DNA from 3 places in the Streptomyces sp. NPDC006296 genome. Region 1 is predicted to be linked to each of the others. Evidence: predicted binding sites of a transcription regulator. Region 1 holds the regulator's gene; each other region holds the start of a gene.
The links. Region 1 encodes HrcA, which represses chaperone genes, less so after heat shock. Its sites were predicted from a motif close to TTNGCACTCNGNNNNNCNGAGTGCNAA; they were not measured.

Region 1 (10,052 bases):
GGGTGACCGTCGGCCCCTGGGCCGTCTTCTCGCACCGGATCACCGCACCGCAGAAGCCGCTGACGGCCTCCTCGACCACCAGGTCGGGCTCGGCGGGCACCTCGGGAGCGGGGGCGGACCTCTTCCACGGCGGAGTCAGGTCCGGCTGGTAGCTGCGCATGGCACGACGATAGACGGGCGCCCCGTCACGACACGCCGAAGCGCGCGGCCAGCCGGTCACGCTGGGCGCGGACGAAGGCCGCGTCCACCACGGCCCCGTGCCCCGGCACGTACAGCGCGTCCTCGCCGCCCAGTTGCAGCAGCCGGTCCAGGGCGGCCGGCCAGCGCGCCGGGACCGCGTCGCGCCCCGCCTGCGGCTCGCCCGACTCCTCGACCAGGTCGCCGCAGAGCACCACCACGGGGGAGCCCGGCACCAGCACCGCCAGGTCGTGGCCGCTGTGCCCGGGGCCCACGTTGGCCAGCAGCACCTGGAACCCGTCGCCTAGGTCGAGCGTCCACTCGCCGCTCACCTGGTGCCGCGGAGCCACCAGGGCGTCCGTGGCCGCGGTGGCGTCCGCCTCGCTCATCCCGTGCCGCACCGCGTCCGCGCGCAGCTCCGCGGCCCCGTGCGCCAGCAGGTCCGCCGTGCCGACCGCCCCGTAGACCTCCGCCCCGGAGAAGGCGGCGGTGCCCAGCACGTGGTCGAAGTGCGGATGGCTCAGTGCGATGTGCGTCACTCTCCGGCCCAGCAGGGCCTGTGCCTGGGTGCGCAGTTCCACGCCCTCCCGGAGCGTCGCACCCGTGTCGTAGAGCAGCGCCCCGTCCGTCCCGGCCACCAGGGCGGCGGTCGCGTCCCAGACGGGCAGGCGCCGCCGTCCCGTACCGCGGCCCAGCCGCTCCCAGCCGAACTCTTCCCAAGAGACGTCCATACGACGACGCTATCGGCAACGACCTGCGCGGTCCCGGGGCGGCGTGGCCGGTCGCCCTTGCCCCGGCCCCACCCCGCCCCCGTACACTGACCGGGGGATCGCTGGCACTCGCACGCGCAGAGTGCCAGGCGGAGGCCGAAGGACCACAGCTGGAGGTGTGCGCGGTGCTCAGCGAACGCAGACTCGAAGTGCTGCGCGCCATCGTCCAGGACTATGTCGGCACCGAGGAGCCCGTCGGCTCCAAGGCGCTCACGGAGCGGCACAGCCTCGGGGTCTCCCCGGCGACCGTCCGCAACGACATGGCGGTGCTGGAGGACGAGGGCTTCATCGCCCAGCCGCACACCAGTGCGGGGCGCATCCCGACGGACAAGGGCTACCGCCTCTTCGTCGACCGGCTCGCGGGCGTCAAGCCCCTGTCGTCGCCGGAGCGCCGGGCCATCCAGAACTTCCTCGACGGCGCGGTGGACCTCGACGACGTCGTGGGCCGCACGGTCCGGCTCCTCGCCCAGCTGACCCGGCAGGTCGCCGTCGTGCAGTACCCCTCGCTGACCCGGTCGACGGTCCGGCACGTGGAGCTCCTGTCGCTGGCCCCGGCCCGGCTGATGCTCGTGCTGATCACGGACACGGGCCGGGTCGAACAGCGTATGATCGACTGCCCCGCACCGTTCGGCGACACCTCGCTGGCCGATCTGCGGGCCCGGCTCAACAGCCGGGTCGTGGGACGCCGCTTCGCGGACGTCCCGCGGCTGGTGCAGGACCTGCCGGAGTCCTTCGAGGCCGAGGACCGGGGGACCGTCTCGACGGTGCTCTCCGTCCTCCTGGAGACTCTGGTCGAGGAAACGGAGGAGCGGCTGATCATCGGCGGCACCTCCAACCTCACCCGTTTCGGCCACGACTTCCCGGTGATGATCCGGCCGGTGCTGGAGGCACTGGAGGAGCAGGTCGTGCTGCTGAAGCTGCTGGGTGAGGCGACGGATTCGGGCATGACCGTACGGATCGGGCACGAGAACGCCCACGAGGGCCTCAACGCCACGTCCGTCGTCGCGGTCGGCTACGGTTCGGGCGACGAGGCAGTCGCCAAACTCGGCGTGGTCGGACCGACCCGCATGGACTACCCCGGAACGATGGGAGCGGTACGCGCAGTGGCACGTTACGTCGGACAGATCCTGGCGGAGTCGTAAGTGGCCACGGACTACTACGCCGTACTCGGCGTGCGCCGCGACGCTTCCCAGGACGAGATCAAGAAGGCGTTCCGGAGGCTCGCCCGCGAGCTGCACCCGGACGTCAATCCCGATCCGAAGACCCAGGAGCGGTTCAAGGAGATCAACGCCGCCTACGAGGTGCTGTCGGACCCGCAGAAGAAGCAGGTCTACGACCTCGGCGGAGACCCGCTCTCCCAGTCGGGCGGTGGCGGCGGTGCCGGTGGCTTCGGTGCCGGCGGCTTCGGCAACTTCAGCGACATCATGGACGCGTTCTTCGGCAACGCGACCCAGCGCGGCCCCCGTTCGCGGACCCGCCGCGGCCAGGACGCCATGATCAGGCTGGAGATCGACCTCAACGAGGCGGCCTTCGGCACGACCAAGGACATCCAGGTCGACACGGCCGTCGTCTGCACGACGTGCAGCGGCGAGGGCGCCGCCCCCGGCACCTCCGCGCAGACCTGTGACATGTGCCGCGGCCGCGGTGAGGTCTCCCAGGTCACCAGGTCCTTCCTCGGCCAGGTCATGACCTCGCGCCCCTGCCCGCAGTGCCAGGGCTTCGGCACGGTCGTGCCGACCCCGTGCCCCGAGTGCGCCGGGGACGGCCGCATCCGCTCGCGGCGCACCCTCACCGTGAAGATCCCCGCGGGCGTCGACAACGGCACCCGGATCCAGCTCGCCGGGGAGGGCGAGGTCGGCCCCGGCGGTGGCCCCGCCGGTGACCTGTACGTCGAGATCCACGAGGTCGCCCACGCGGTGTTCCAGCGCCGCGGCGACGATCTCCACTGCACGGTCACCATCCCGATGACGGCCGCCGCGCTGGGCACCCAGGTGCCGCTGGAGACGCTCGACGGCCTGGAGGAGATCGACATCAGGCCGGGCACCCAGTCCGGCCAGTCGGTCCCGCTGCACGGGCGCGGCATCACGCACCTGCGCGGCGGCGGACGCGGCGACCTGATCGTGCACGTCGAGGTCATGACCCCGACGAAGATGGACCCCGAGCAGGAACGCCTCCTGCGGGAGCTGGCCAAGCTGCGCGGCGAGGAGCGGCCCACGGGCCAGTTCCAGCCGGGACAGCAGGGCCTCTTCTCCCGCCTGAAGGACGCCTTCAACGGTCGCTGACCCCGCCCACGGCACCGCCCGCCGGTCCCGTGGACCCGGACACCGCACCGCCCGCCGGTCCCGTACCGGCGGGCGGTGCCGCGTCCGGGGCGGCCCGCCCGCCGTGTGAAGGGGCTGATTCGGCCGGATCCGCCGGACGTGGCACGATGCGGTCATGTCCTCGCCGTTCACCGGTCTCTGCCGGTACCCGATCGTGCAGGCCCCGATGGCGGGAGGCGCCTGCGGACCGGAGCTCGCCGCCGCCGTCGGCGAGGCCGGAGGCCTCGGCTTCCTCGCCGCCGGCTACCGGACGGCGGACGGGATGCACCACGAGGTCGAACGGCTCCGCGGGATGACCGGCCGGCCCTTCGGCGTGAACCTCTTCATGCCCCAGCCCCGCGTCGCCGACCCCGGGGCCGTCGAGGTCTACCGCCACGAGCTCGCCGCCGAGGCGGCCCGGTACGAGACCCCCCTCGGCGACCCGGACGACGGCGGGGACGACGGCTACGACGCCAAGGTCGCGATCCTCCTGGACGCCCCGGTCCCCGTGGTCTCCTTCACCTTCGGCTGCCCCACCCGCGAGGTCCTCGACGCCTTCGCCGCCGCCGGCACGCTCACCGTCGTCACGGTCACCTCCGCAGAGGAGGCGCGGGACGCCGGACGGGCGGGTGCCGGCGCCCTCTGCGTCCAGGGCGCCGAGGCCGGCGGCCACCGGTCCACGCACCGCGACGATCCGCGGGCCTCCCTCGACGGCACCGGGCTGCTCACCCTGCTCGCCGAGGTCCGCGAGGCGGTGGACCTGCCGGTCGTCGCGGCCGGCGGGCTGATGCGCGGCTCCCAGATCGCCGCCGTCCTGGCGGCCGGCGCCGACGCCGCCCAGCTCGGCACGGCGTTCCTGCCCTGCCCCGAGTCGGGCGCGCACCCGCTGCACAAACAGGCCCTGACCGACCCGCTGTTCGCGACGACGGCCCTGACCCGGGCGTTCTCCGGCCGCCCCGCGCGCGGGCTGGTCAACCGGTTCCTGCGGGAGCACGGGCCGTACGCCCCCGCCGCCTACCCGCAGGTGCACCGGCTGACCGCCGGGCTGCGCAGGGCGGCGGCCGAGGCGGGCGACGCCCAGGGCATGGCCCTGTGGGCGGGCCAGGGGCACCGGCTGGCACGCGAGCTGCCCGCCGGGGAACTCGTCGCCCTGCTCGCCGCGGAGACGGACGCCGCGCGTGCGGCGCTGAGTGTGAGGAGCCCCCGGTGACCGCACCGGTCTTCATCGTCGAACAGCTGCCCGAGGGGCCGGAGTTCGTCCTGGACGGCCCCGAGGGGCGGCACGCCGTGTCCGTGCGGCGGCTGAACCCGGGGGAGGACCTCGTCCTGACCGACGGGCGGGGCCGCTGGGCGGCCGGCGTCGTCCGGGCGGCCGAGGGCAAGGACCGGCTCCTGGTCACCGTCCCGGAGGGCGTGCGGGAGGAGCCGGAGCCCGTACCGCACCTCACCGTCGTGCAGGCGCTGCCCAAGGGCGACCGCGGGGAGCTCGCCGTCGAGACCATGACCGAGACGGGCGTCGACGCGATCGTGCCCTGGCAGGCCGCGCGCTGCATCACGCAGTGGAAGGGCGACCGCGGTCTCAAGTCGCTCGGCAAGTGGCGCAGCACCGCGCGCGAGGCCGGGAAGCAGTCCCGCCGGGTGCGCTTCCCCGAGGTGCGGGACGCCATGACCACGAAGCAGGTCGCCTCGCTCCTCGCCGGGGCGGACTTCGCGGGCGTCCTGCACGAGGACCGGCTCAGCGGCAGCGAACCGCTCGCCACCGCGGAACTCCCCGCCCGGGGAACGATCGTGCTGGTCGTCGGCCCGGAGGGCGGGGTGTCACCGCAGGAGCTGGCCGCCTTCGCCGAGGCGGGCGCCCCCGCCTACCGGCTCGGCCCCAGCGTGCTGCGCACCTCGACCGCCGGCACCGCCGCGGCGGCCCTGCTGATGGGACGCACCGGGCGCTGGAGCTGACGGCCGCCCGCCCCGCCCGGCCGGATAGCATGCCGGTGTACTGATCACGAGGACCGAACGACCGAGGAGGCCGGGCCATGGCGGGAGAGCCGCAGACCGACTGCCTGTTCTGCAAGATCGTGACGGGTGACATCCCGGCGACCATCGTCCGGGAGAGCGCGACGACCGTCGCCTTCCGCGACATAAACCCCCAGGCCCCCACGCACGTCCTGGTCATCCCCAAGGCGCACCACGCGGACGCCGCGGCGCTCGCCGCGGCCGACCCGCAGGCCGCCGCCGACGTGCTGCGCGAGGCGGGGCTGGTCGCCGCCGACGAGGGGATCGCCGAGACCGGCTACCGCATCGTGCTCAACACCGGCACCGGCGCCGGACAGACCGTGTTCCACGCGCACGCCCACGTCCTGGGCGGTCGCGGGATGCAGTGGCCCCCCGGCTAGACGGCCGCCATCCGTGTCCGCGCGCGAGCTCGTGGTCCTCGGCACCGCCAGTCAGGTGCCGACCCGCCACCGCAACCACAACGGCTACCTGCTGCGCTGGGACGGCGAGGGCATCCTCTTCGACCCGGGCGAGGGGACCCAGCGCCAGATGCTGCGGGCGGGCGTCGCCGCGCACGACATCGACCGGATCTGCGTCACGCACTTCCACGGCGACCACTCCCTGGGCCTGGCGGGCGTCATCCAGCGGATCAACCTCGACCAGGTCCCGCACCCCGTCACCGCGCACTTCCCGGCGAGCGGGCAGCGCTTCTTCGACCGGCTGCGGTACGCCACCGCCTACCGCGAGTCGGTCGAGCTGACCGAGGCGCCCGTCGCCGCCGACGGCGTGCTGGCCACCACCGGCGCGTACACCCTCACCGGGCACCGGCTCTCGCACCCCGTCGAGTCCTACGGCTACCGCCTCACCGAGCCGGACCGGCCGCGCATGCTGCCCGCGAAACTGGCCGAGCACGGCATCGCGGGGCCCGACGTCGGACGGATCCAGCGGGACGGAACGCTGCGCGGCGTCCCGCTGGAGGCGGTCTCCGAGACCCGCCGCGGTCAGCGCTTCGCCTTCGTCATGGACACCCGGCTCTGCGACGGCGCGTTCGCGCTGGCCGAGGGATGCGACATGCTGGTCATCGAGTCGACGTTCCTCGACGAGGACGGCCGGCTCGCCGCCGACCACGGCCACCTCACCGCGGGACAGGCGGCCCGGGTGGCGCGGGAGTCCGGCGTACGGCACCTCGTGCTGACGCACTTCTCCCAGCGCTACACCGACCCCGACGCCTTCGAACGCCAGGCCAGGGCAGCCGGCTTCACCGGCGAACTGACCATCGCCCAGGACCTCATCCGGGTCCCGGTACCCACCCGCCACACGTAACGAGAACCCCGTGCACCTCCCCAAAGCCGAACTCCACCTCCACATCGAAGGAACCCTCGAACCCGAGCTGGCCTTCGCCCTCGCCGCGCGCAACGGCGTGGACCTGCCCTACGCGGACACCGAGGAACTGCGCACGGCGTACCTCTTCGAGGACCTGCAGTCCTTCCTCGACCTGTACTACGCGCTGATGGCGGTGCTGCGCACCGAGGAGGACTTCGCCGAGCTGGCCGACGCCTACCTCGCCCGCGCCGCCGCCCAGGGCGTCCGGCACGCGGAGATCTTCTTCGATCCGCAGGCCCACACCGACCGCGGCGTCCCGATCGGCACCGTCGTCGAGGGGCTCGGCCGGGCGCTGGAGCGCAGCGAGGAGACGCACGGCGTCTCCACCCAGCTGATCATGTGCTTCCTGCGCGACCGGTCCGCGGAGTCGGCGCTGGAGACGCTGGAGGCCGCGAAACCGTACCTGCACCGCATCAGCGCCGTCGGCCTCGACTCGGCGGAGGTCGGCCACCCGCCCGCGAAGTTCCGCGCGGTGTACGAGGCCGCCACGGCCCTGGGCCTGCGCAAGGTCGCCCACGCGGGCGAGGAGGGCCCGCCGGAGTACATCCGGGAGGCCCTCGACGTCCTCGGCGTGGAGCGGATCGACCACGGCCTGCGCTGCCTGGAGGACCCGGACCTCGTGGACCGGCTGGTCTCCGAGCGGATCCCGCTGACGCTCTGCCCGCTCTCGAACGTCCGGCTGCGGGCCGTCGACGTCCTGGAACAGCACCCGCTGCGCACGATGATGGACGCGGGACTGCTCTGCACGGTGAACTCCGACGACCCGGCCTACTTCGGCGGATACGTCGGAGACACCTTCCACGCCGTGCACGAGGCCCTCGGCCTGGGCCGCGAGCAGCTGCGCACGCTGGCCCGCAACTCCTTCGAGGCGGCCTTCCTCGACCACGACGAGGAGCGCAGGGCGCGCTACCTCTCCGAGGTCGAGGCGTACGCGTTCGACTGACCGGCACCGCCCGGTCCTGCCGTGCGGAACGCGCTGCGTCCCAGCCGCCTGCGCCGCAGCGAGGGCATGCTGATCTCCGTGACCGCCTGCTCCGGCGCGCCCAGCTTGGGCACCGCGCCGGACAGGCTGTTGGTCGTGGCGGCGAGCAGCGCGGCCGGGGCGCCGCCCCTGCGCCGGACGGAGCCGGGCACCAGCGGCCGGCCACCGGTGTGCAGGGCGACCGCGGTGACCGGGGCCGCGACCAGGAGGGTGGCGGCCCCCAGGACGAGCCCCATCACCGCGTAGCCCGCCTGCTCGGAGAGCACACTGCCGAGCAGCGGACCGCACGCCGTGCCGACGGACGCCGCCGAGCCCGCGAGGACCGCCCAGCGGCCGCGCACGTCCAGCGAGGCCGCGAGCCCGATCAGGTACGACAGGACCACCGGGTAGAAGGTGTTCCACGCGATCTCGCCGGTCGCGAAGGACCCCAGGTCCTCGGCGGACGAGCTCAGCACGATGCTGGCCGCGATGATCATCGTCCCGACGCCGATCGGCACCGCCCGCCCGAGGCGGGCCCCCAGCACGCCCGCGCCCATCACGCCGAGCAGCCCGGCCCCCAGCGCGGCGGCGAACACGGCGCCGATGGCCACCTCGGAGAGGCCGACCTGGACGGCGCCGATACGGCTGCTCACGCCCCACAGGGCGTTCTGCGCCATGGACCAGACGAGCATCCCGCCCGCCAGTACCAGCCCGGACCGCCGGTGCGGCAGCCGTCCCTGGAGCGGTGAGGTCCCGCCGGCGGGCACCGACTCGCCCAGCCGGGAGGTCGCGGGCCAGACGAGGAGGGCGACCAGGGCGATGGACGCGAACGGCAGCCGGTGGCCGCCGCCCAGGTGGGGGATCGTCAGATAGAGGGCTCCCGCCGTCGCCGAGACGCTGAGCAGCCCGAGCGAGGAGGTGCGGTGCGGATCGTGCTGCGCCGCGATGCCGGAGGCCGCGACGGCGGTCGCCGCGCCCGAGCCGAGCCCGCCGACCACGACGCCCGCGACCACCAGCGGCACCGAGGTGGTCAGCGCCGCGCAGCCGTACCCGAGCGCGGCGAGCAGCAGCCCCGCGCGCGCCGGTCTCCGCGACCCGAATCTCTCGACGCGCCCCGCCAGCCCGAAGCCGGCCGAGGCCGAACTGAGCAGGAGGGCGCTGCCGACCAGACCGGCCTCGGCCGAGGTCAGCCCCAGATAGGTGCTGAGGCGGCCGACGATGGTGGGGAGCAGATAGGCGGCGAGGTAACCGGCGGTGAACACGGCGACCAGGGGCCACGCGGCGCGGGGGCGCGAGGACATGGGCGTTCCCGAAGACATGCCTGAGCAGGCGTAAAAGGGCAGGGGAGGGTGGGGCAGGGTGGTGCGGGGAAGGGTGGAGCGGAGGGAGCGGCACATGTCGTCGGCCGTGCCGAACGGTGCTCGCGGGGCAATTTGTATCAAGGGCTCCCCGGCAACGGAAAGTCGGCTCGATGTGATCTGGGTCACTTACATGTTTATGCATTTCCAGGCCGGGTAGCAGCGCATGTTTATGCAGGTGGGAGTGAGTGCGCGCGCCCCGGCGCGGACCCTCCGGAAGCCGGGCCGGATCCGGCACACTGGCCGGATCTTGCACGGTTCAGATCCGCACGGCCGGGGAGCGCACGGTGAGTACACGGAATCCAGGCATCGACCCGCTGCTCGGGCTGCGCGCCCCGCAGGACCCGCCCTGCGACGTCTTCCTGACCGGCACGGTCTTCCTGGACATCGTCTTCACCGGCCTGGACAGCGCGCCGGTGCGCGGGACGGAGTCCTGGGCCCGGGGGATGGGATCCAGCCCCGGAGGCGTCGCCAACATGGCCACCGCGCTCGCCCGGCTCGGCCTGCGCACCTCGCTGGCCGCCGCGTTCGGGGACGACCACTACGGCGAGTACTGCTGGGACGCCCTCGAACAGGGCGAGGGCATCGACCTGTCCATGTCGCACACGGTCCCCGGCTGGCACTCGCCGGTCACCGTCTCCATGGCGTACGAGGGCGAGCGCACGATGGTCTCGCACGGCCACGAGGCCCCGGCCCCGGCCGCCTCCGAGGTGCCCGGCGGCACGTTTCCGCACTGCCCGCCGCGCGCCCGGGCCGCCATCGCCTCGCTGACCCCCGGCCGCAGCGAGCCCTGGGTCGCGTCGGCCGCCCGGAACGGCGCACTGGTCTTCGCCGACGTGGGCTGGGACGAGACCGGCCGCTGGGACCTGGACGCCCTGCCCGATCTCGGACACTGCCTGGCCTTCCTCCCCAACGCGGAGGAGGCCATGCGCTACACCCGCACGGACTGCCCGCGCGCCGCCGCCCACGCCCTGGCCGAGCGGGTCCCCCTCGCCGTGGTCACCCTCGGGGCGGAGGGCGCCTACGCGGTGGACGGGCGGACGGGGACGGCGGCCGAGGTGCCCGCCATCGAGGTGGAGGCGCTCGACCCCACCGGGGCGGGCGACGTCTTCGT
Region 2 (10,052 bases), on a different contig from region 1:
TCGACTTCGAACCCATCGGCTTCCGCAGGGGCTACTACCAGCCGGGCAACATCGACGCACTCGTCATGCGCCTGACCGTACAAGGAACAGAGACAGACTGATGGCTGACGAACCGCTCGTACTCGGCATCGAGACCTCCTGCGACGAGACCGGTGTCGGCATCGTGCGCGGCACGACGCTCCTCGCCGACGCCGTCGCCTCCAGCGTCGACACACACGCACGCTTCGGCGGCGTCGTACCCGAGATCGCCTCCCGCGCCCACCTGGAGTCGATGGTCCCCACCATCGAGCGCGCCCTCGGGGACGCCGGGATCAGCGCCCGCGACCTCGACGGCATCGCGGTCACGGCCGGCCCCGGACTCGCCGGGGCGCTGCTCGTCGGGGTCTCGGCCGCCAAGGCGTACGCCTACGCCCTGGACAAGCCGCTGTACGGGGTGAACCACCTCGCCTCGCACATCTGTGTCGACCAGCTGGAGCACGGCCCGCTGCCCGAGCCGACGATGGCGCTCCTGGTGAGCGGCGGCCACTCCTCGCTGCTGCTGGCCCCGGACATCACCAACGACGTACGGCCGCTGGGCGCGACCATCGACGACGCGGCGGGCGAGGCCTTCGACAAGATCGCCCGGGTACTGGACCTCGGCTTCCCCGGCGGCCCGGTGATCGACCGGCTGGCCAGGGAGGGCGACCCGAAGGCCATCGCCTTCCCGCGCGGACTGAGCGGCTCGCGGGACCCCGCGTACGACTTCTCCTTCTCCGGCCTCAAGACCTCGGTGGCGCGCTGGATCGAGGCGAAGCGCGCGGCGGGCGAGGACGTCCCCGTCCGGGACGTGGCGGCGTCCTTCCAGGAGGCCGTCGTCGACGTCCTCACCCGCAAGGCCGTCCGGGCCTGCAAGGACGAGGGCGTGGACCACCTGATGATCGGCGGCGGTGTCGCGGCCAACTCGCGGCTCCGGGCGCTCGCCGAGGAGCGGTGCGCGAAGGCCGGGATCAGGCTGCGGGTCCCGAGGCCCGGGCTCTGCACGGACAACGGGGCGATGGTCGCCGCCCTCGGCGCGGAGATGGTCGCGCGCAACCGCCCGGTGTCGGACCTCGGCCTCTCGGCGGACTCCTCGCTGCCGGTCACCGAGACCCATGTGCCGGGTGCGCACAGCCACGCGCACGGCCATGACCACGTGCACGAGATCAGCAAGGACAACCTCTACTCATGACCGTCGCCCTGATGTGGGAGGCCCGCGCCGCCGAGGGCCGGGGCGCGGAGCTGCTGGCGTGGGCCGGGGCGAGGGCGGCCGAGCTGGCCCCCCGGCCGCTGCGCGGCGAGCTGCTGCGCGCCCCGCAGGACCGGGTGCTCGTGCTGACCTGGTGGGACGCGGCGTACGACGACGAGCTCCCGGAGCTGCCGGAGCCGGACGCCGGGCTGGTCACCCGCGCCGTGCACCGCTGGCGCTTCGAGTCCCTCGGTCCGGCGGGCGGCTGATCCGGACCGGGCGCCTCCCGGAACCCCGGGCCGGTGTGCGCGTGTCCCGATGAGTTCCGGGTCCTGCCGGGGTCTACCTTGCACAGCGTCCCGCGGAGCGGCGCGCCGAGTGGAGGAGAGAGACCATGCAGAAGATCAGGCCCTGTCTGTGGTTCGACGGCCAGGCCCGGGAGGCCGCGGAGTTCTACGTGTCCGTCTTCGGCGGCGACTCCCGCATCGTCGAGGTCACCCGCACCACGGACGCCGCGCCGGGGGAGACCGGCACCGTCCTGACGGTGGAGTTCGTCCTCGCGGGCCAGGAGTACCTCGGTCTCAACGGCGGCCCCCAGTTCCGGTTCAGCGAAGCGGTCTCGCTCAGTGTGGACTGCGTGGACCAGGCGGAGGTCGACCGGCTGTGGGAGCGGCTCACCGAGGGCGGTGAGGAGAGCATGTGCGGGTGGCTGAAGGACCGGTACGGCCTGTCCTGGCAGATCGTCCCGCGCGCCCTGCCCGAGCTGCTCGGCGGCCCCGACCGGGCCCGGGCGGACCGGGCGATGAAGGTGATGACGGGGATGCGGAAGCTGGACGTGCAGGCCCTGCTGGACGCCTGACCCGAACCCCGCACGGCGCGTGCCGCACGCCGTGCGCGGGCGGGGCGACGGGCGCACCCTGGAGACAGGAGATCCCGGGAGGTGACCGTCATGATGGAGACCACCGTCGGATGGCATGTCGAGCTGGAGTTCGAGGAGGACAGCCACCGGACCCGTGCCGCCGCGATGGTGCGGCTGAGCGACGGGACCGAGGTGCGGGCGCACGGCTACGCCAGCCGTCACCCCACCGACGCGCAGCAGCCACGGGTGGGCGAGGAGATCGCCGGGGCCCGTGCGCTCAACGAACTGGCGATGAGGCTGCTCACCAAGGCGCACGACGAGATCGACGAGGCGGCGGGCCGGACGTCCTACCCGCTGACCTGACCCGCACCGCCGGGCCACCGCGAGCCCGCCGTGGGGCCGGGGCGGCGCGGGGGAGCGGGGTGCGGGCTCGGTAACCTCGGAGCCATGCCCAGCAGTTCACCGCTCCCGCCGCCGCCCCCGCCCGTCGGAATACGTTCCTGGCCCGACCGGGACGCCCTGCTGAGGGACCGGGCGGTGGTGCTCGGTGAACTGGTCACGGGGTTCATCGGGCCCGCACGGCTCGGGATCCTGTGGATGTGGGCGGGTACCGCCGCGTTCGGCTGGTCCCTGGTGGGAGCCGCCTGGCTCATGTTCGAGGACGCCCTCGGCGCGTTCGACGCGATCCCGGGCGTCTTCTGCCTCGCGGGCGGCGCCGCACTGCTCGTCCCCGCCGTCGTCCTCCTCGCCGTCGGCGCGGCCCGGGACCTGCGGATCCACCGGCTGCTCGTGGCGTGGGGCGGTCTGGACCGCGATCCGGCGTGGGACGCTCCGCTGCGCAGGCCGCGGGCGAGCCTCGCCTGGCTGCTGACCTCGTTCCCGCTCTGCGCGGTGGGCCTGTTCGCCTGTGTCGCCGTCCCGGCGACCGCCCGGGCCGGCGAGCAGACGTACGGTCTGGTGGCCCTGCTGATGGGGCTCGGATTCCTCGCGTGGCTGACCGGACTGACCGGCCTCGTCAAGGCGTTCGCCCACCGCCGCTGGGTGCTCCGGGTGCTCGCCGGGGCGCCGGCCGCGGTGGACGCCTGATCAGGGCCGTGCGACCGGCTGCCCGATCAGCATCGTCGGGGCCCCGGCCACCCGGGTCAGGAACACCGTGGCCGCGTGCGGTCCCTGGAGCTTCATCCTGCGCCGCAGCTCCTCGGGTTCGACCGCCGAGCCGCGCTTCTTGACGGTCAGGACCCCCACCCGGCGCTCCCTCAGCAGCGCCTTCAGCTTCTTCGTGTTGAAGGGCAGCTGATCGGTGATCTCGTAGCCGGAGACGGCGTCCGAGGCGTACTCCCGCTCACTCGTGACGTACGCGATCGTCTCGTCGATCAGCCGCCCGCCGCACGCCTCCGCGATCCGGGCCACCAGATGGGCGCGGATGACGGCGCCGTCCGGCTCGTACAGATACCGGCCCACGGGACCGACCGGCGGGGCGGGCGGCCGGCCCCCGGAGACGAGGGTCGTGCCGGACGGCAGCAGCGTCGCCCGGAACGCTCCGGGTGTGAAGCCCTCGCCGAACCACAGCACGGCCTCCTTCACGTCGCCGCCGTCCGAGATCCACTCGGCCTCGGCCTGCGGCGCGATCGCCTCGTGCGGGACACCGGGGGCGATCTTCAGCGCGGCGCGCGGCGCCGCCAGCGCGGCCCCGGTCGCCCAGGAGAGCGGCGGCGAGTAGGCCTCGGGGTCGAAGATCCTGCCCCGCCCGCCGCGCCGCGCCGGGTCGACGAAGACGGCGTCGTACGGGGAGGTGTCGATCCCGGTGACATCGGCGCACCGCACCTCGACGCGGTCCTGGAGACCCAGCGCCTCGGCGTTGGCACGGGCCACCTGCGCGGTGAGCGGGTCGCGGTCCACGGCCAGCACCGAGATGCCCGCCCGGGCCAGGGCGATCGCGTCGCCGCCGATACCGCAGCACAGGTCGGCCACGCTCCGTACACCGAGCGCCGCGAACCGCCCGGCACGGTGGCCGGCGACGGAGCTGCGGGTGGCCTGCTCCACGCCGTTCGGGGTGAAGAACATGCGGTACGCGTCCTCCGCCCCGAACTTCGCCACCGCGCGCTGCCGCAGCCGCGCCTGGCCGAGGGCCGCCGACACCAGGGCGGCGGGATGGGTGCGGCGCAGCCGGGTCGCGGTCGCCAGTTCCCGGGCCGGGTCGTGGTCGCGCAGCTCGTCCAGGAGCGCGGCGCCCTCGGGGGTGCGCAGGGAGGCGAAGTCGGCGAGCGGACCGGCGGGACCGGTCCGGTCGGCGGGGGGAAGAGCGTTCACGGATCCATTGTGAGCCAGCCGGGCGACGCACCCGGCCCCCCGGAGGTGTCGCGGTCGGCGGCCCGTGCCGCGGTGGCAGGATGCGGCGCCATGCAGCTAGTAAGACAAAAACACAAAAGAACGGCGAGACCGCACAGAACGGTCTCTGCGGTCCTCGTCGCCCTGATGATCGGAGCGGTCGCCTCCGGGTGCGCCGACGGTGCGGACGAAGGGGCCGGAAGCCCTCCGGAACCGGCCGCCGGGCAGCCGGGAGCCGCCGCCGGGAAGGCGCCCGCCGCGGCCGAGGCCGAGGCCCGGCGGCTCAAGCGGGAGCTGGCCGCCCGCGTCGCCGTCGCGCGGAAGTGGGGGCTGGCGAAGGTGCCGCTCACCGCCCCCGCGCCGCCCGCCGTGAAGCCGCGGATCACCACCCGCAAGGGATTCGAGGTGGAGGGCGGGGAGACGCTGCCGCCGGTCTTCACCACCGTGCCCACCAAGGAGCGCATCGTCTTCCTGACGATGGACGACGGGGCGGAGAAGGACCCCGAGCTGCTGCGGATGATGACCGAGCTGAAGATCCCGTACAGCGCCTTCCTCAGCGACTACGTGGTCAGTGACGACTACGGCTACTTCAAGGACATGCAGGAGAGGGGGGTCACCCTCAACAACCACACGCTGAACCACCGGTACCTCCCGGGGCTCTCGAAGGAGGAGCAGCGGCGGGAGATCTGCGGCGAACAGGACAAGATCCAGAAGCACTTCGGGAAGCGCCCCACCCTCCTGCGGCCGCCGTACGGCAACTACAACGGCGACACCCTGCGCGTCGCCCGGTCCTGCGGCATCAAGGCCGTCCCCCTCTGGGCGGCCGAGGCCTTCCCGGACCACATGGAGTGGCGCGAGTGGGACCAGGACCTGCACCCCGGTGACATCATCCTCACCCACTTCCGGGGCGAGGAGGACTGGAAGGGGTCCATGGCGGACATGATCCGCCGCGTCATGAAGACCGTCACGGACAAGGGGTACGCCGTGGCCAGGCTGGAGGACTACGTCTGACGGGTCCGCGGCGGCGCGGGCGCGGACCTCGTGACGGGGCGTCCGCTCGGCCCGCGCCGCCGTCGGCCGCTGACGGCGCCGCCCGGCCCGTACTCCCCGGTGCCGCTCCCGAGCCCTGCGGCGCCGCCCGCGCCGCCCTCGGTCCCTTGTGCCGCCCACGCCTTCCGGTGCGTCCGCGCGGCCCTCGGCCCCTCGCGCCGTCCGTCCCCCGGTGCCGACCGGGCCTCCCGCGGTCCGCCGTCCGGTCCGGGCCGTTCTCCTCGTCCGGGCCGGAACGCCGCGGCCCTCTCCCGCGTTGACCGGGCGTGCGCCGGTCCCGCGACGCCACGCGAGGGTGGTGAATTGGCACTCCGCTTGACCGAGTGCTAATCGCGGTCATAGTCTCAGTGCTGGCACTCCCCGAGGGAGAGTGCCAGCACCACTGTGCGACAGGGCAGGTCCGGCACCCGCGACGACGGATCGACCTGGTCGCCACCCACAGACTGTTAAACCCCGTGAGATCTCCGAAGGGGGAGACCGGATCGTGTCGACCACCAGCTCCAAGGTTGCGATCAAGCCGCTCGAGGACCGCATTGTGGTCCAGCCGCTCGACGCCGAGCAGACCACGGCTTCCGGCCTGGTCATTCCGGACACCGCCAAGGAGAAGCCCCAGGAGGGCGTCGTCCTGGCCGTGGGCCCGGGCCGCTTCGAGAACGGCGAGCGCCTTCCGCTCGACGTCAAGACCGGCGACGTCGTGCTGTACAGCAAGTACGGCGGCACCGAGGTGAAGTACAACGGCGAGGAGTACCTCGTCCTCTCGGCGCGCGACGTTCTCGCGATCGTCGAGAAGTAGTTCACCCACGTTTGCTTCTGTTCTGCGCCCCTGGCCCCCTGCGAAATAACTAGCCGGGCGGCGAGGGGCGCAGTTCGTTTGAGAGGACAGCTCAGCCCATGGCGAAGATTCTGAAGTTCGACGAGGACGCCCGTCGCGCCCTTGAGCGCGGCGTCAACAAGCTTGCCGACACGGTGAAGGTGACGATCGGCCCGAAGGGCCGCAACGTCGTCATCGACAAGAAGTTCGGCGCCCCCACCATCACCAACGACGGTGTCACCATCGCGCGCGAGGTCGAGCTCGACGACCCGTACGAGAACCTCGGTGCCCAGCTGGTGAAGGAGGTGGCGACCAAGACCAACGACGTGGCGGGTGACGGCACCACCACCGCCACCGTGCTCGCCCAGGCCCTCGTACGCGAAGGCCTGCGCAACGTCGCTGCGGGCGCGTCCCCGGCCGCCCTGAAGAAGGGCATCGACGCCGCCGTGAAGGCCGTGTCCGAGGACCTCCTCGCGACCGCCCGCCCGATCGACGACAAGGCCGACATCGCCGCCGTGGCCGCGCTCTCCGCGCAGGACCCGCAGGTCGGCGAGCTCATCGCGGACGCGATGGACAAGGTCGGCAAGGACGGTGTCATCACCGTCGAGGAGTCCAACACCTTCGGCCTGGACCTCGAGTTCACCGAGGGCATGGCCTTCGACAAGGGGTACCTGTCCCCGTACATGGTGACCGACCAGGAGCGTATGGAGGCCGTCCTCGACGACCCGTACATCCTGATCCACCAGGGCAAGATCGGCTCCATCCAGGAGCTGCTCCCGCTCCTGGAGAAGGTCATCCAGGCCGGCAGCTCCAAGCCGCTGCTGATCATCGCCGAGGACGTCGAGGGCGAGGCGCTCTCCACCCTCGTCGTCAACAAGATCCGCGGCACCTTCAACGCCGTCGCGGTGAAGGCTCCGGGCTTCGGCGACCGCCGCAAGGCCATGCTCGGTGACATCGCCACCCTCACCGGTGCGACCGTCATCGCCGAGGAGGTCGGCCTCAAGCTCGACCAGGCCGGTCTGGACGTGCTCGGCACGGCCCGCCGCGTCACCGTCTCCAAGGACGACACGACCATCGTCGACGGCGGCGGCGACTCCGCCGACGTCAAGGGCCGCGTCAACCAGATCAAGGCCGAGATCGACGCCACGGACTCCGACTGGGACCGCGAGAAGCTCCAGGAGCGCCTCGCGAAGCTGGCCGGCGGCGTGTGCGTGATCCGTGTCGGTGCCGCCACCGAGGTGGAGCTCAAGGAGAAGAAGCACCGTCTGGAGGACGCCATCTCCGCGACCCGCGCCGCGGTCGAGGAGGGCATCGTCTCCGGTGGTGGCTCCGCTCTGGTGCACGCCGTCAAGGTGCTGGACGGAAACCTCGGCAAGACCGGCGACGAGGCCACGGGTGTCGCGGTCGTGCGCCGCGCCGCCGTCGAGCCGCTCCGCTGGATCGCCGAGAACGCGGGCCTCGAGGGCTACGTCATCACCTCGAAGGTCTCCGACCTCGACAAGGGTCAGGGCTTCAACGCCGCGACCGGTGAGTACGGCGACCTGGTGAAGGCCGGCGTCATCGACCCGGTCAAGGTCACCCGCTCCGCCCTGGAGAACGCCGCGTCCATCGCGTCGCTGCTGCTCACGACCGAGACCCTGGTCGTCGAGAAGCCGGCCGAGGAAGAGGCCGACGCCGCCCACGGCGGCCACGGCCACTCCCACTAGTACGCCCGGCACGCAGCACCGAGGCCCGGTACCCCCGTCGCGGGGGCACCGGGCCTCGGTGTTCTCCGGGGGACCGCCGCGCCGGGCGCGGACCGGTGAGCCTCGGCCCCTTCCGCGCGGGGGCGGGGCGAAGCGCGCGGCCCGCGGGTGCCGCGGGTCGCCCGGGTCCGTGCAGCCCACAGCGTCGCGGGCGCCCCGGTCCGGCCTACTCGGGACCGTACGTCCGGCCCGCGCGGGTGGTGACACCGCCGAGCAGGCTGCGGGGCGTCAGCTTCACCAGGCCCATCAGCGCCTTGTAGCGCGGGTCCGGGATCGACACGGACCTGCCCCGGGCCAGGTCCTCCAGGGCCGCGGCCACCAGCTTGTCCGCGTCGAGCCACATCCAGTCCGGGATGTTGCCCGTCCCCATGCCGGCCCGCTCGTGGAACTCGGTCCGTACGAAGCCGGGGCACAGCGCCATCAGCCGCACTCCCGTACCCGCCAGGTCCTTCGCCGCGCCCTGGGTGAACTGCACGACCCACGCCTTCGACGCCCCGTACGTCCCGCGCGGCAGGAAGGCGGCGACCGAGGCCACGTTGACCACCCCGCCGCGCCCGCGCTCCCGCATCGAGCCCGCCGCGGCCGAGGTCAGTCGCAGCACCGCCTCGCAGTGCACCTTCAGCATCGTCAGCTCGTCGGCGACGGACACGTCCAGATAGCGGCCCTTGTTCCCGAAGCCGGCGTTGTTGACCAGCAGGTCGACCGGGCTCACCCGGTCCGTCAGCCGGGCGGCGACCGCTTCGATCCCGGCATCCGTGGACAGGTCGGCCGTCAGCACCTCGGCCTCGATGCCGTGCCGGTCGTGCAGCTCCGTGGCCTGGGCCCGCAGCCGCTCGGTGTCGCGGGCAGCCAGCACCAGATTGTGCCCGTCACCCGCGAGCCGCCGTGCGAAGGCGGCCCCGATCCCCGCCGTCGCGCCCGTAATCAGTGCAGTCGTCATAGGCGGCACGTTAGCGTCCGCCCGAACGGGGTACCGACCCGCACACATCCCGGGCGGAAGACCCTCAGGAGGAGAGCCCCCGCTTCTCCACCCACGCCCGCGCCGCCCGCAGCGTCTCCGTGTGCAGCGCGTCCCCCGCGTCGAGCAGCCGGGGCAGCAGCTCCCGCTCCGTGGTCGTCGCCCGGAACTCCAGGGCCGCGGTGATGTCGTGGCCCGGCACGTGCACCACCTCGACCGGATCCCCGGAGCGGATCGTGCCCGGCTCGATCACCCGGAGGTACGCGCCCGTCGCCCCCTCGCGCGTGAACCGCTTCACCCAGCCCCGCTCGCCCAGGTGCCCGGCGAACGTACGGCAGGGGATGCGGCCCGCCGTGACCTCCAGGACCAGCGCGTCGCCGATCCGCCAGCGCTCCCCGATCCGTGCGCGGCTCACCTCGATCCCGAGCGTCGTGAGGTTCTCGCCGAACGCGCCGTTGGGCAGGGGACGGCCGAGCCGCTCCTCCCAGGCGTCCAGCTCCTCACGGGCGTACGCGTACACCGCCTGGTCGGTACCGCCGTGGTGGCGCAGGTCGCACACCGCGTCACCGGCCAGACCGCTGCCGCCGGTGCCCTTCGGGCCCGGGTCGTCCACCCGCACCGGGGCGTCGGACGGCTGCTTGCCGATCCCGGTGAGGCCGTCGGCCGCGTCGGAGTGCGCGGAGGGGGTGGGACGGCCGAGATTCACGGTGAGCACCTTCATGAACAGTCAGGTTAGCCGCGCGGTTCTCAAAGGTGCTCATGATTATTCGGCTGATTCTGCAAGCGTCCCTTATGGTTGAAGGGTGATCGAAGCCCGTCATCTCCGTGTCCTGCGCGCCGTGGCCACCACCGGTTCCTTCTCCGCCGCCGCCCGCGAGCTCGGCTGCACCCAGCCCGCCGTCAGCCAGCAGATGAAGGCACTGGAGACCTCGGCGGGCACCCCGCTGCTGATCCGCACCGGCCGCGAGATGCGCCTCACCCAGGCGGGTGAGGCGCTGGTGCGGCACGCCTCCGGCATCCTCGCCGGACTCACCGCCGCCGAGGAGGAGGTCGCCGCGATCGCCGGACTGCGGGCCGGCCGGGTCCGGCTGGTGTCC
Region 3 (10,052 bases), on a different contig from region 1:
TCATCCAGAGGGACTGAGGGAACGGCCCGTTGAAGTCCCGGCAACCCTCCTGCCGGCCGTGAGGCCACGGTGGGGAAGGTGCCAATTCCGTCTTGCGGCGAAATACGTCGCGAGGAAGATGAGGAGAAAGGGCCTCCGCCATCATGGCCGTCCAGACCGTCGCAGAGAACACCGATTCCCCCGCAGTGGATCTCGGTCCCGCCGCGGCGCTTTCCTGCCGCGAATGCGGTGAGCGTTTCGCCCTCGGCCCCCTCTTCGCCTGTGCGTCCTGTTTCGGGCCGCTCGAAGTGGCGTACGACCTGCCGAGCGGCTCCCCCGAAGAGCTGAAGAAGCGCATCGCCGAGGGCCCGGCCAACATCTGGCGCTACGCGCCGCTGCTGCCCGTCCCCTCCGACGTCGCGGACAAGCCCAACATCAACCCCGGTTTCACCAAGCTGGTCAAGGCCGACAACCTCGCCCGCGAGCTGGGGGTGACCGGCGGCCTGTACGTCAAGGACGACTCCGGCAACCCGACGCACTCCTTCAAGGACCGTGTCGTCGCCATCGCCGTCGAGGCCGCCCGCGCCTTCGGGTTCACCACCCTGTCCTGCTCCTCCACCGGCAACCTCGCCGGTGCGGTGGGCGCCGCCGCCGCCCGGGCCGGCTTCCGCTCGTGCGTGTTCATCCCGCACGACCTGGAACAGGGCAAGGTCGTCATGGCCGCGGTGTACGGCGGCGAGCTCGTCGGCATCGACGGCAACTACGACGACGTCAACCGCTTCTGCTCGGAGCTCATCGGCGACCCGCTGGGCGAGGGCTGGGGCTTCGTCAACGTCAACCTGCGGCCGTACTACGGCGAGGGTTCCAAGACCCTGGCGTACGAGATCTGCGAGCAGCTCGGCTGGCGGCTGCCCGACCAGCTCGTCATCCCCATCGCGTCCGGCTCGCAGCTCACGAAGATCGACAAGGGCCTCCAGGAGCTGATCAAGCTCGGTCTCGTCGAGGACAAGCCGTACAAGATCTTCGGTGCGCAGGCCGAGGGCTGCTCCCCGGTCTCCACCGCCTTCAAGGCCGGCCACGACGTGGTCCGCCCGCAGAAGCCGGACACCATCGCCAAGTCCCTGGCGATCGGCAACCCGGCCGACGGCCCGTACGTGCTGGACATCGCGCGGCGCACCGGCGGGGCCGTGGAGGACGTGAACGACGAGCAGGTCGTCGACGCGATCAAGCTGCTGGCCCGCACCGAGGGCATCTTCGCGGAGACCGCCGGCGGGGTGACGGTCGGGGTGACGCGGAAGCTGATCGAGGCCGGTCTGCTCGACCCGTCCCTGACGACCGTCGTCCTGAACACCGGTGACGGCCTGAAGACGCTCGACGCGGTCGCCCCCACGACCGGCCTGTCGGCGACGATCCGGCCCAGCCTGGACGCGTTCCGCGAAGCCGGCCTCGCCGCCGCCAACTGACCACCCGAGACCGAAGGAAGGCACCCACATGAGCGTCAAGGTCCGTATCCCCACCATCCTCCGCACCTACACGGGCGGTCAGGCCGAGGTCCCGGCCGAGGGCGCGATCCTCTCCGAGGTCATCGCCTCGCTGGAGGCGAACCACCCGGGCATCGGCGCCCGCGTCCTGGACGACCAGGGCAAGCTGCGCCGCTTCGTCAACGTGTACGTCAACGACGACGACGTGCGCTTCGAGGGCGGCCTGGACGCGGCCACCCCGGACGGCGCGGGCGTCTCGATCATCCCGGCCGTCGCCGGCGGCTGACGGCCCCGGACGGTGTGCGGCCGCTCGGCCGCCGACCGCACCGCGTACACACGATGACCCCCTCCGTGAGAGAAACGGAGGGGGTCATTCTGCATGGTTGAGCACGGTACAGTTGGGGAAGTCCCCGCAGCCGTCCGCGCCGTCCTCCTCCGGGAGCGCCCCCTGCCGCGACAAGAAGCAGCCAAAGTGCGTGCACTCCTTGAGGCATAAGTCGCCTTTGCCCGGCCCGACTTGCCCTGGAATCCCGTGAATTCCCCCCAAGCGTGCGGTGGCCCGTGCCCAGAATTCTCGTCCGATTGACCTGTTGCAGAGGGCAGTTGGGCAGATACATTCAGCCGCGGTCGACGCGTTCCGGCGTATGCCACCCTCTCCTGTCGGAGGGTGAGTTCTGACCCGGGCCCGCGAAGTGCGGGCTCGTGCAAGGGCCAGTAATAGGGGAGTTGGGCATGGCTCAGGGCACCGTCAAGTGGTTCAACGCGGAGAAGGGGTACGGCTTCATCGCGGTCGACGGTGGTGCGGATGTTTTCGTCCACTACAGCGCGATCCAGATGGACGGGTACCGCACCCTCGAAGAGGGTCAGCGAGTTGAATTCGAGATCTCGCAGGGCCAGAAGGGGCCGCAGGCGGACATGGTCAAGCTCGCCGTCGGCTGAGTTCGGCGCGGTCGGCCAACGACACCACTCACACACGCGAGGCCCGTACCTCCCACCGGGGGACGGGCCTCACGTGCGTCTGCACCCCGGGGGTGCGCGGCCCCGGCGGGCCCCGTTCCGGGGCGCGCGCTCCCGTCCGCCACCCCCCGGCCTTGTTCGAAGGCGCTTGCACTCGAAGGGGTCGAGTGCTAATCATTGGCTTAGCACTCTCCAGGTGAGAGTGACAGAACTTGGACCGGGCCGGTGAGGCCCGCAGGCTCGGTGGGGCAAGGAACCACCCAGCACGCTGGCCGTCCGTCGCGGGCGCCTCCCGGTCCGGAGAAATCCACCCCTGTCCGGGAGGACCACTTCACATGGCCAAGATCATCGCGTTCGACGAGGAGGCACGGCGCGGTCTCGAGCGCGGGATGAACCAGCTCGCCGACGCCGTCAAGGTCACCCTCGGCCCCAAGGGCCGTAACGTCGTCCTCGAGAAGAAGTGGGGCGCGCCCACGATCACCAACGATGGTGTTTCCATCGCCAAGGAGATCGAGCTCGAGGACCCGTACGAGAAGATCGGTGCGGAGCTGGTCAAGGAGGTCGCCAAGAAGACGGACGACGTCGCCGGCGACGGTACGACCACCGCCACCGTTCTCGCCCAGGCGCTCGTCCGCGAGGGTCTGCGCAACGTCGCCGCGGGTGCCAACCCGATGGCTCTGAAGCGTGGCATCGAGAAGGCCGTCGAGGCCGTCTCCGCCGCTCTGCTGGAGCAGGCGAAGGACGTGGAGACCAAGGAGCAGATCGCTTCGACGGCCTCCATCTCCGCCGCCGACACCGAGATCGGCGCCAAGATCGCCGAGGCGATGGACAAGGTCGGCAAGGAAGGCGTCATCACCGTCGAGGAGTCCCAGACCTTCGGTCTGGAGCTGGAGCTCACCGAGGGTATGCGCTTCGACAAGGGCTACATCTCGGCGTACTTCGCCACCGACATGGAGCGCATGGAGTCGTCCTTCGACGACCCGTACATCCTCATCGTCAACTCCAAGATCAGCAACGTGAAGGACCTCCTTCCGCTGCTGGAGAAGGTCATGCAGTCGGGCAAGCCCCTGCTGATCATCGCGGAGGACGTCGAGGGCGAGGCGCTGTCGACGCTGGTCGTCAACAAGATCCGTGGCACCTTCAAGTCCGTCGCCGTCAAGGCTCCGGGCTTCGGTGACCGCCGCAAGGCCATGCTCGGCGACATCGCCATCCTCACCGGTGGCACCGTGATCTCCGAGGAGGTCGGTCTCAAGCTGGAGAACGCCGGCCTGGACCTGCTCGGCACCGCGCGCAAGGTCGTCATCACCAAGGACGAGACCACGATCGTCGACGGCGGCGGTGACAGCGACCAGGTTCAGGGCCGCGTCAAGCAGATCCGTGCCGAGATCGAGAACTCCGACTCGGACTACGACCGCGAGAAGCTCCAGGAGCGCCTCGCGAAGCTGGCCGGCGGCGTGGCCGTCATCAAGGCCGGCGCCGCCACCGAGGTGGAGCTCAAGGAGCGCAAGCACCGCATCGAGGACGCGGTGCGCAACGCCAAGGCCGCCGTCGAGGAGGGCATCGTCGCCGGTGGTGGCGTGGCTCTGCTCCAGGCCTCGGCCGTCTTCGAGAAGCTCGACCTGACGGGCGACGAGGCCACCGGTGCCAACGCCGTCAAGCTCGCGCTGGAGGCCCCGCTCAAGCAGATCGCCGTCAACGGTGGTCTCGAGGGCGGCGTCATCGTCGAGAAGGTGCGCAACCTGCCGATCGGTCACGGCCTCAACGCCGCGACCGGCGAGTACGTCGACATGATCGCCGAGGGCATCATCGACCCGGCGAAGGTCACGCGCTCCGCCCTGCAGAACGCCTCGTCCATCGCGGCGCTCTTCCTCACCACCGAGGCCGTCATCGCCGACAAGCCGGAGAAGGCCTCCGCGGCCGCTCCGGGCGGCATGCCGGGCGGTGACATGGACTTCTGATCCTCGGATCGGTCGTTCCAGGCAGGACCCCGCAGTACCCGCAGTATCCGTGCGACGTCGGCCCCCGGGAGGAATCCCGGGGGCCGACGTCGTGCTGTCCCCGCCCGCGCCGGCCGGCCTCCCCGGCGGGGCCCGAAGGCGGGTGCCGGATACTGACCGCCCGTCCACACCGAGAAGGAGCACCACCGATGACCGACGATCCCCGCACGGGTCCGCCCGTGGCAGGCGGCGAACGGGAGACGCTGCGGGCGTTCCTCGACTACCACCGGGCCACCCTCGCCATGAAGTGCGAGGGGCTGGACGACGAGCAGCTGCGGCAGCGGTCGATGCCTCCCTCGACGCTCTCCCTCCTCGGCCTGGTGCGCCACATGGCCGAGGTCGAACGCGCCTGGTTCCGGCGGGTGTTCGAGGACCACGAGGCGCCGATGGTCTGGTCGGACCGGATCGACTTCCAGGCGGCGTACGACGCGAGCGCCTCCACGCGGGCGGAGGCGTTCGGCGCCTGGGAGGCCGAGGTGGAGCACGCGCGGCGGATCGAGCGGCAGGCGGACTCGCTGGATCTGACCGGACTCCAGCCGCGCTGGGGGCACGAGGTCTCGCTGCGCATGGTGATGGTGCACGTGCTGCTGGAGTACGGCCGCCACAACGGCCACGCCGACCTGCTCCGGGAGGGCGTCGACGGGACGGTGGGCGCCTGAGCGCACCCGGCGGCGGACGGCCCGGGGGCGTCAGCGCGGGCCGGAGCCGCCCTCCCGTGTGATGCCCCGCGCCCGGTCGGTGCGTTCGGAGCGGGGGACGAGGCCCGCCCGGACGGTCGCCATCCGGTCCCGCACACCGTCGGTGGGAACCGTGCCGGGCGGACGGGCGGCGATGCCCGTGTCCTCGCCCCGGCACCTCCCGCAGAGCCCTCCGCGCAGCGCCTCGGCGCTTCCCGGCGCACGGCAGTCGGCGCACTCCAGGGTCCGCAGCACGACGGCCGGCGGCCGGGGTGCGAAGCGCTCCGGAGGCAGTTTGTCCACGAGCCTGCGGCGTACGAGGGACGCGGCGTGGTGCACGGTGGCGGGCAGCCCGTGGGTCAGGGCGCGCAGGGTCTCGTCCTCGGTGGCGCCCCGCTCGAACCAGGCGTCCACCAGCGGTTGCAGACGCAGGCAGTCCGCCGCCGACAGACTCAGCGACGGCGCGGTGCGACCGAGGGCGGCCAGCAGGACGAAGGCCCGGGACCGCGTCGGCCGCCGTGTCTCCGGGGGCGCGTCACCCCGGGCGAAGGCCGCCCACCAGGCGTCGTCCCGCGCGGTGCGCGAGAAGAACGTCCGGGTCACCCAGAGCATGACCTCGTCGGTGGCGACGCACTCGCTGCCCCGGCGCAGATGTCCGGCGGCCTGAAGCCGGTTGAGCGCGGTGCGCAGCGCGCACTGGCCGTACGGCAGCCACTTGGCCAGTGTCTTGACGGAGATGTCGGAGCCGTCCGGCAGCCGGTCGATGTAGGAGGCGACGGCGGCTTCGCGGGGCGGCAGACGGGAGAAGTCGCGGGCGCTCCGCGGGAGCTGGTCCGGGGCGGAACGCTTTCCGTAACCGGGGTTCGCCCTGGGGTGTGTGGGCTCGTACGGGGCGCGGGGGGCGGCACTAAACTGCTCGACAGCCATCAGATCGCCTTTCTGTTTCACGATCGAGTGGTCAGACCCCTGTCAGGTGTTCGCGCACCGGCGGGGGTCGCCTGCTGTCGGGCACGCTAGAGCGTGGCGACGCCCTGTCGCAACTCGGTCACAAACAGTCAAGTTCGCTGGTGGGGAGGGTGGGTGGGCGGGAAGAGGCCCTCCACCCGATCCTCTGAAGAGCGCTCGGAGTCCAGGGCTTGAGCCTCGGGTGCCGCACACGAGGTCCCGGTCTCCCCGCGCCCTCGTGAGGGGCCGCCGGCTCGGCGCCTGTCAGCCCGCTGCCCGCGGCGACCACGGTGCCGCTGCCCGGCCGGGCCGGCCGGCGCCGGCGCCGGCGCGTCCGCCTCTGGTGGGGGCCGTTGCCGGCGTCCGGTGCGTGTTCATGGTGTCCGCCTTCCGCTGCTGCTTCCTGATGACGGCCACGTGACGCACGCGCGCCCCCGATCTGTGACACGGGTCCGATGTGACCCGCGCCACAGCGTGCGGAGGTGCGGACCCTACGCGGGGATCCGGTCGAGTCCGAGCGGTGCGGGAGGCGGCAGCGGGGCTGCCGTCTCGGCGCGGAAGGACTGGAGGAGGTAGGCGACCAGCCGCCGGGTCGCGGCGGGCGCGTCGGCACCCGCTCCCGCGCCGGCACCGCAGTTGGCGAGCATCAGCAGCGTGATGTCGCGTACGTCGAAGTCCTGGCGCAGGCGTCCGCAGTCCTTGGCCCGCCGGACCAGCAGGGCGAGGCCCTCCTCGGCGCGGCGGCGCCCCTCCGCGTACCCGGCGTGGTCGGGGAACTGCGACAGGAACGCCTCGGTGAAGCCCCGCTCGGTCGCCTGCATCATGCAGACCTGCTCGACGACCGAGCAGAAACCGTGCCAGGGGTCGGGGTCGTTCAGCCCCTCGTCGAGGAGTGCGACGCAGTGGGCGAGCTGTTCGGAGAAGGCCTCGGACACCAGGGCGGCACGCGTCGGGAACCGCCGGTAGAGCGTCGCGACCCCGACCTTCGCACGCCGGGCGATCGCTGCCATGGGCACGTCGATCCCCTGGAGGGCGTACGCCTCGCGGGCCGCGGCGAGGATGCGCTCGCGGTTCTCCCGGGCGTCGGAACGCAGTGACTCGGGGGCTTTCCGATAGGTCTGATCAGGCATGTTTCTCACTTCGGTCCACATGGAGGGTGCCGTCCACTTACCCGTTTAGCGTGGGACGTATGGACGATATGCGAGCGGCGCTCCACGACAGCTACGGCCCTCCCGAAGTGCTCTACGAAGGCCGGGTCCCCGTCCCGGAACTCCAACAGGGCGAGGTGTTGGTCCGTGTCCACGCGCTCAGCGTCAACGGCGGCGAGCTGTACGGCCGGGCCGGACGCGTCCGCCTGGTGACGGGCAGCCGCTTCCCGCTGCGCACGGGGATGGACTTCGCCGGCGAGGTCGCCCGCGTCGACGGCGCCGTGAAGGGGCTGCGTGAGGGCGACCGGGTGTGGGGACTGCTGGGGCGCACCTTCGGAAGCGCCGCCGAGTACGTCGCGGTCCGGCCCCGACGACTCTCCTACGCCCCGGCGAACCTCTCGCTCGTCGAAGCCGCGTCACTGCCCGCCGGGACGACCGCCCTCACCGCTCTGGAGACCAAGGCCCGGCTGAAGGCGGGCGAGCGCCTGCTCGTGCGCGGCGCCGCCGGCGGGATCGGCAGCGTCGCCGTCCAGCTCGGCAAGGCGCTGGGGGCGCGGGTGACCGGCCTCGCCGGAGGGAAGAACCTCGACTTCGTACGGGAACTCGGGGCGGACGAGGCCTTCGACTACCGGACCACCGGGCCGGAGGACCTGGGCCCCTTCGACGTGGTCCTGGACACCGTCGGCACCGAACACCGCTCCTTCCGCAGGCTCCTGGCCCCCGGCGGACGCATGGTCTCGATCGCCTTCGACATCGACCACCCGGCCGCGAGCCTCGCCTACCTGCTCGCCTCCACCGCCCACGGCCCGCGCCGCGTCCGCTTCTTCAGTGGCAACCCGAGGCACGACCTCCTCGCCCGGCTCGCCGCATACGCGGAGAGCGGCGCGATCCGCCCGGTCGTGGACACCGTCCACCCGCTCTCCGGGATCGCCGCCGCCCATCGGGCGTTGGAGGCGGGAGGCGTGCGGGGGAAGCACGTGATCCAGGTGGTGTGACGTCCTTCCCCGCGCGCCCCGGTGATCGCCTACAGCCGGTCGAGACCGGCCACGAAGACACCCCACGCACCGGTCCCGAAGGCCAGCACGGGGCCGTCGGTCACCTTGGAGTCACGGACCGGCACGATGTCGGGCAGCCCGTCGGCGACTTCGAGGCAGTCACCGCCGTCCCCGCCGCTGTGCGAGGACTTGCGCCAGGTGGCGACTTCGAGGCAGTTGCCACCGTCCCCGCCGCTGTGTGAGGACTTGTGCCAGGTGGCTATTTCGAGGCAGTTGCCACCGCTTCCGTCGCTGTACGAGGACTTGTGCCACGTTGCCGTGGCCAGGATGTGGTCAGAACTGTTGATCTTCATAGGCGTAATCCTCCGCCACCGATTCGATCAAGGCCAGGGATGCATCAGGTGACAATGCGCTGGCCACCAGCAAATCGTAGGTCAGTTCGTATGACAGTACTTGTGCTGGATCGTCAAGAAGTTGTCCGGAACCAAGCCCGTCCAGGTAGGCCAGAGGTGGCGCGTCAGGGAACGTCATGAGTTTGAGTGGTCCGCCCATCGCCGAATGCCCACCCGCGCAGAAGGGCAACACCTGCACGATGACGCGCCTTTGTCGCATCAATCGCATGAGGTGGGTGAGCGCCTCGCGCATGACTTCGGGGCCGCCGACTCTTCGTCGCAGCACCGCCTCATCCAGGACTGTCCAAATCGTGGGGATTGTTGGATGCGTCAGGAGGCCGGCGCGCTCGAGCCTGGCCTCGACCAGTTCGTTCACCTTTTCCTCGGGTGTTGTAGGCCGGTAGCCCAGGAAGATGGCGCGCGCGTACGACTCTGACTGCAAGAGCCCAGGGATGAGGAGCGGCGAAAATTCCTTGATCGTCTCCGCCATGGCCTCCGCCTCGGCCGCCTCCGCGAAGTGGTCCGGGTACTTCGACTTCTTGAGGGCGGTGCAGTTCCGTACGAAGAACCCGTCCGCGCCCAGTACCTCGTCGAGTCTCCGGGCCTGGTCCTCCTGCATCCGGCGCGTGCCGGCCTCCAGCTGTCCGATGAACGAGCCGCTGACGAACAGGGGTGTTCCCAGGTCTTCCTGGGACATGCTCGCCGCCTCTCTCCGGTGGCGGAGCTCGGCGCCCAGCAGGGCGCGCGGAGAGGAGGCGGGGTCGAGCTTCTTCGGTCCGGGCAAGGCGACTCCCCGTGGCACACGTGCGGATGTTGGAACTGCACCTCTTCCACGGTAGCGAGGAATTGGCCACGCTGAGTAGGCATGGCAACTACTCAGCGTGGAAATGGGGAAGATCATGACGACGGCTACGGAACGGCGCCAAGAGGCAGCGGGCAGAGTTCGGGCGGCAGAGGACGCGGTGGCACGGCTGCGGGCAGGGCTCGCGGGGGTCGGGGTGAAGCTGCCTTCGCTGCGGATCGACCCGTTGTCGTTCGCGGGCAGCCGGCCGGTACCGCTGGTCGACCTGGGCCGGTGCTCGGTCGAGACGGCGCTGCGGCTGAGCGCGGAGCTGGAAGCGGCGGCGGCTCATGACCGTTGAGGGACTGGAGCCGTGCACCCCGGAGCCCGGGACCTTCGCGGTGGACGGCCGGGACGGCAGGGTGGGCCGGGTGATGGGCCGTGTCGGGCCGTACGTCCAGCTGCGTCCGCCGGGTGGCGGCGCGGAGTGGGACTGCCCGCCGGACGTGGTCCGGCCCGCGCCGCCGGGGCTGGTGCTCCGGGCGCGGGTGACGGAGATCAACCGCGAGGGGCGACTGCCGTCCTGAGCGGGAGGTCCGTGCCGTGAGGCGCGTCCCGGCGGTCGGGGCCGGGTGGTCGGCGCGTGTCCGTCCCTGAGCCGCTTCGACTGTCTATCGACCACGGTCGAGGAAATCTATGC

Region 2: the regulator HrcA is predicted to act here: its motif matches at 5,745-5,771, upstream of groES (co-chaperone GroES).
Region 3: the regulator HrcA is predicted to act here: its motif matches at 2,565-2,591, upstream of groL (chaperonin GroEL).

What each region holds. Positions count from the first base shown of each region.
Region 1 is NZ_JBEXRT010000031.1:80,323-90,374, forward strand. Features, by position in the region: gene ABZ172_RS21550 (DUF3097 domain-containing protein) at 1-160, opposite strand, end outside; gene ABZ172_RS21555 (MBL fold metallo-hydrolase) at 186-908, opposite strand; gene hrcA (heat-inducible transcriptional repressor HrcA) at 1,073-2,089, shown strand; gene dnaJ (molecular chaperone DnaJ) at 2,090-3,229, shown strand; gene ABZ172_RS21570 (nitronate monooxygenase) at 3,384-4,457, shown strand; gene ABZ172_RS21575 (16S rRNA (uracil(1498)-N(3))-methyltransferase) at 4,454-5,200, shown strand; gene ABZ172_RS21580 (histidine triad nucleotide-binding protein) at 5,278-5,637, shown strand; gene ABZ172_RS21585 (ribonuclease Z) at 5,651-6,559, shown strand; gene ABZ172_RS21590 (adenosine deaminase) at 6,570-7,562, shown strand; gene ABZ172_RS21595 (MFS transporter) at 7,526-8,881, opposite strand; gene ABZ172_RS21600 (PfkB family carbohydrate kinase) at 9,226-10,052, shown strand, end outside.
Region 2 is NZ_JBEXRT010000040.1:23,146-33,197, forward strand. Features, by position in the region: gene rimI (ribosomal protein S18-alanine N-acetyltransferase) at 1-101, shown strand, start outside; gene tsaD (tRNA (adenosine(37)-N6)-threonylcarbamoyltransferase complex transferase subunit TsaD) at 101-1,207, shown strand; gene ABZ172_RS24275 (hypothetical protein) at 1,204-1,473, shown strand; gene ABZ172_RS24280 (VOC family protein) at 1,599-2,063, shown strand; gene ABZ172_RS24285 (DUF1876 domain-containing protein) at 2,154-2,426, shown strand; gene ABZ172_RS24290 (hypothetical protein) at 2,511-3,149, shown strand; gene ABZ172_RS24295 (methyltransferase domain-containing protein) at 3,150-4,373, opposite strand; gene ABZ172_RS24300 (polysaccharide deacetylase family protein) at 4,464-5,402, shown strand; gene groES (co-chaperone GroES) at 5,926-6,234, shown strand; gene groL (chaperonin GroEL) at 6,333-7,958, shown strand; gene ABZ172_RS24315 (SDR family oxidoreductase) at 8,164-8,937, opposite strand; gene ABZ172_RS24320 (MOSC domain-containing protein) at 9,002-9,676, opposite strand; gene ABZ172_RS24325 (LysR family transcriptional regulator) at 9,759-10,052, shown strand, end outside.
Region 3 is NZ_JBEXRT010000016.1:131,183-141,234, forward strand. Features, by position in the region: SAM riboswitch class I at 1-125, shown strand, start outside; gene thrC (threonine synthase) at 144-1,442, shown strand; gene ABZ172_RS14130 (MoaD/ThiS family protein) at 1,471-1,746, shown strand; gene ABZ172_RS14135 (cold-shock protein) at 2,193-2,399, shown strand; gene groL (chaperonin GroEL) at 2,753-4,375, shown strand; gene ABZ172_RS14145 (DinB family protein) at 4,564-5,073, shown strand; gene ABZ172_RS14150 (hypothetical protein) at 5,104-6,018, opposite strand; gene ABZ172_RS14155 (helix-turn-helix domain-containing protein) at 6,528-7,166, opposite strand; gene ABZ172_RS14160 (NAD(P)-dependent alcohol dehydrogenase) at 7,226-8,179, shown strand; gene ABZ172_RS14165 (DUF397 domain-containing protein) at 8,209-8,532, opposite strand; gene ABZ172_RS14170 (helix-turn-helix transcriptional regulator) at 8,513-9,355, opposite strand; gene ABZ172_RS14175 (hypothetical protein) at 9,471-9,713, shown strand; gene ABZ172_RS14180 (hypothetical protein) at 9,703-9,939, shown strand.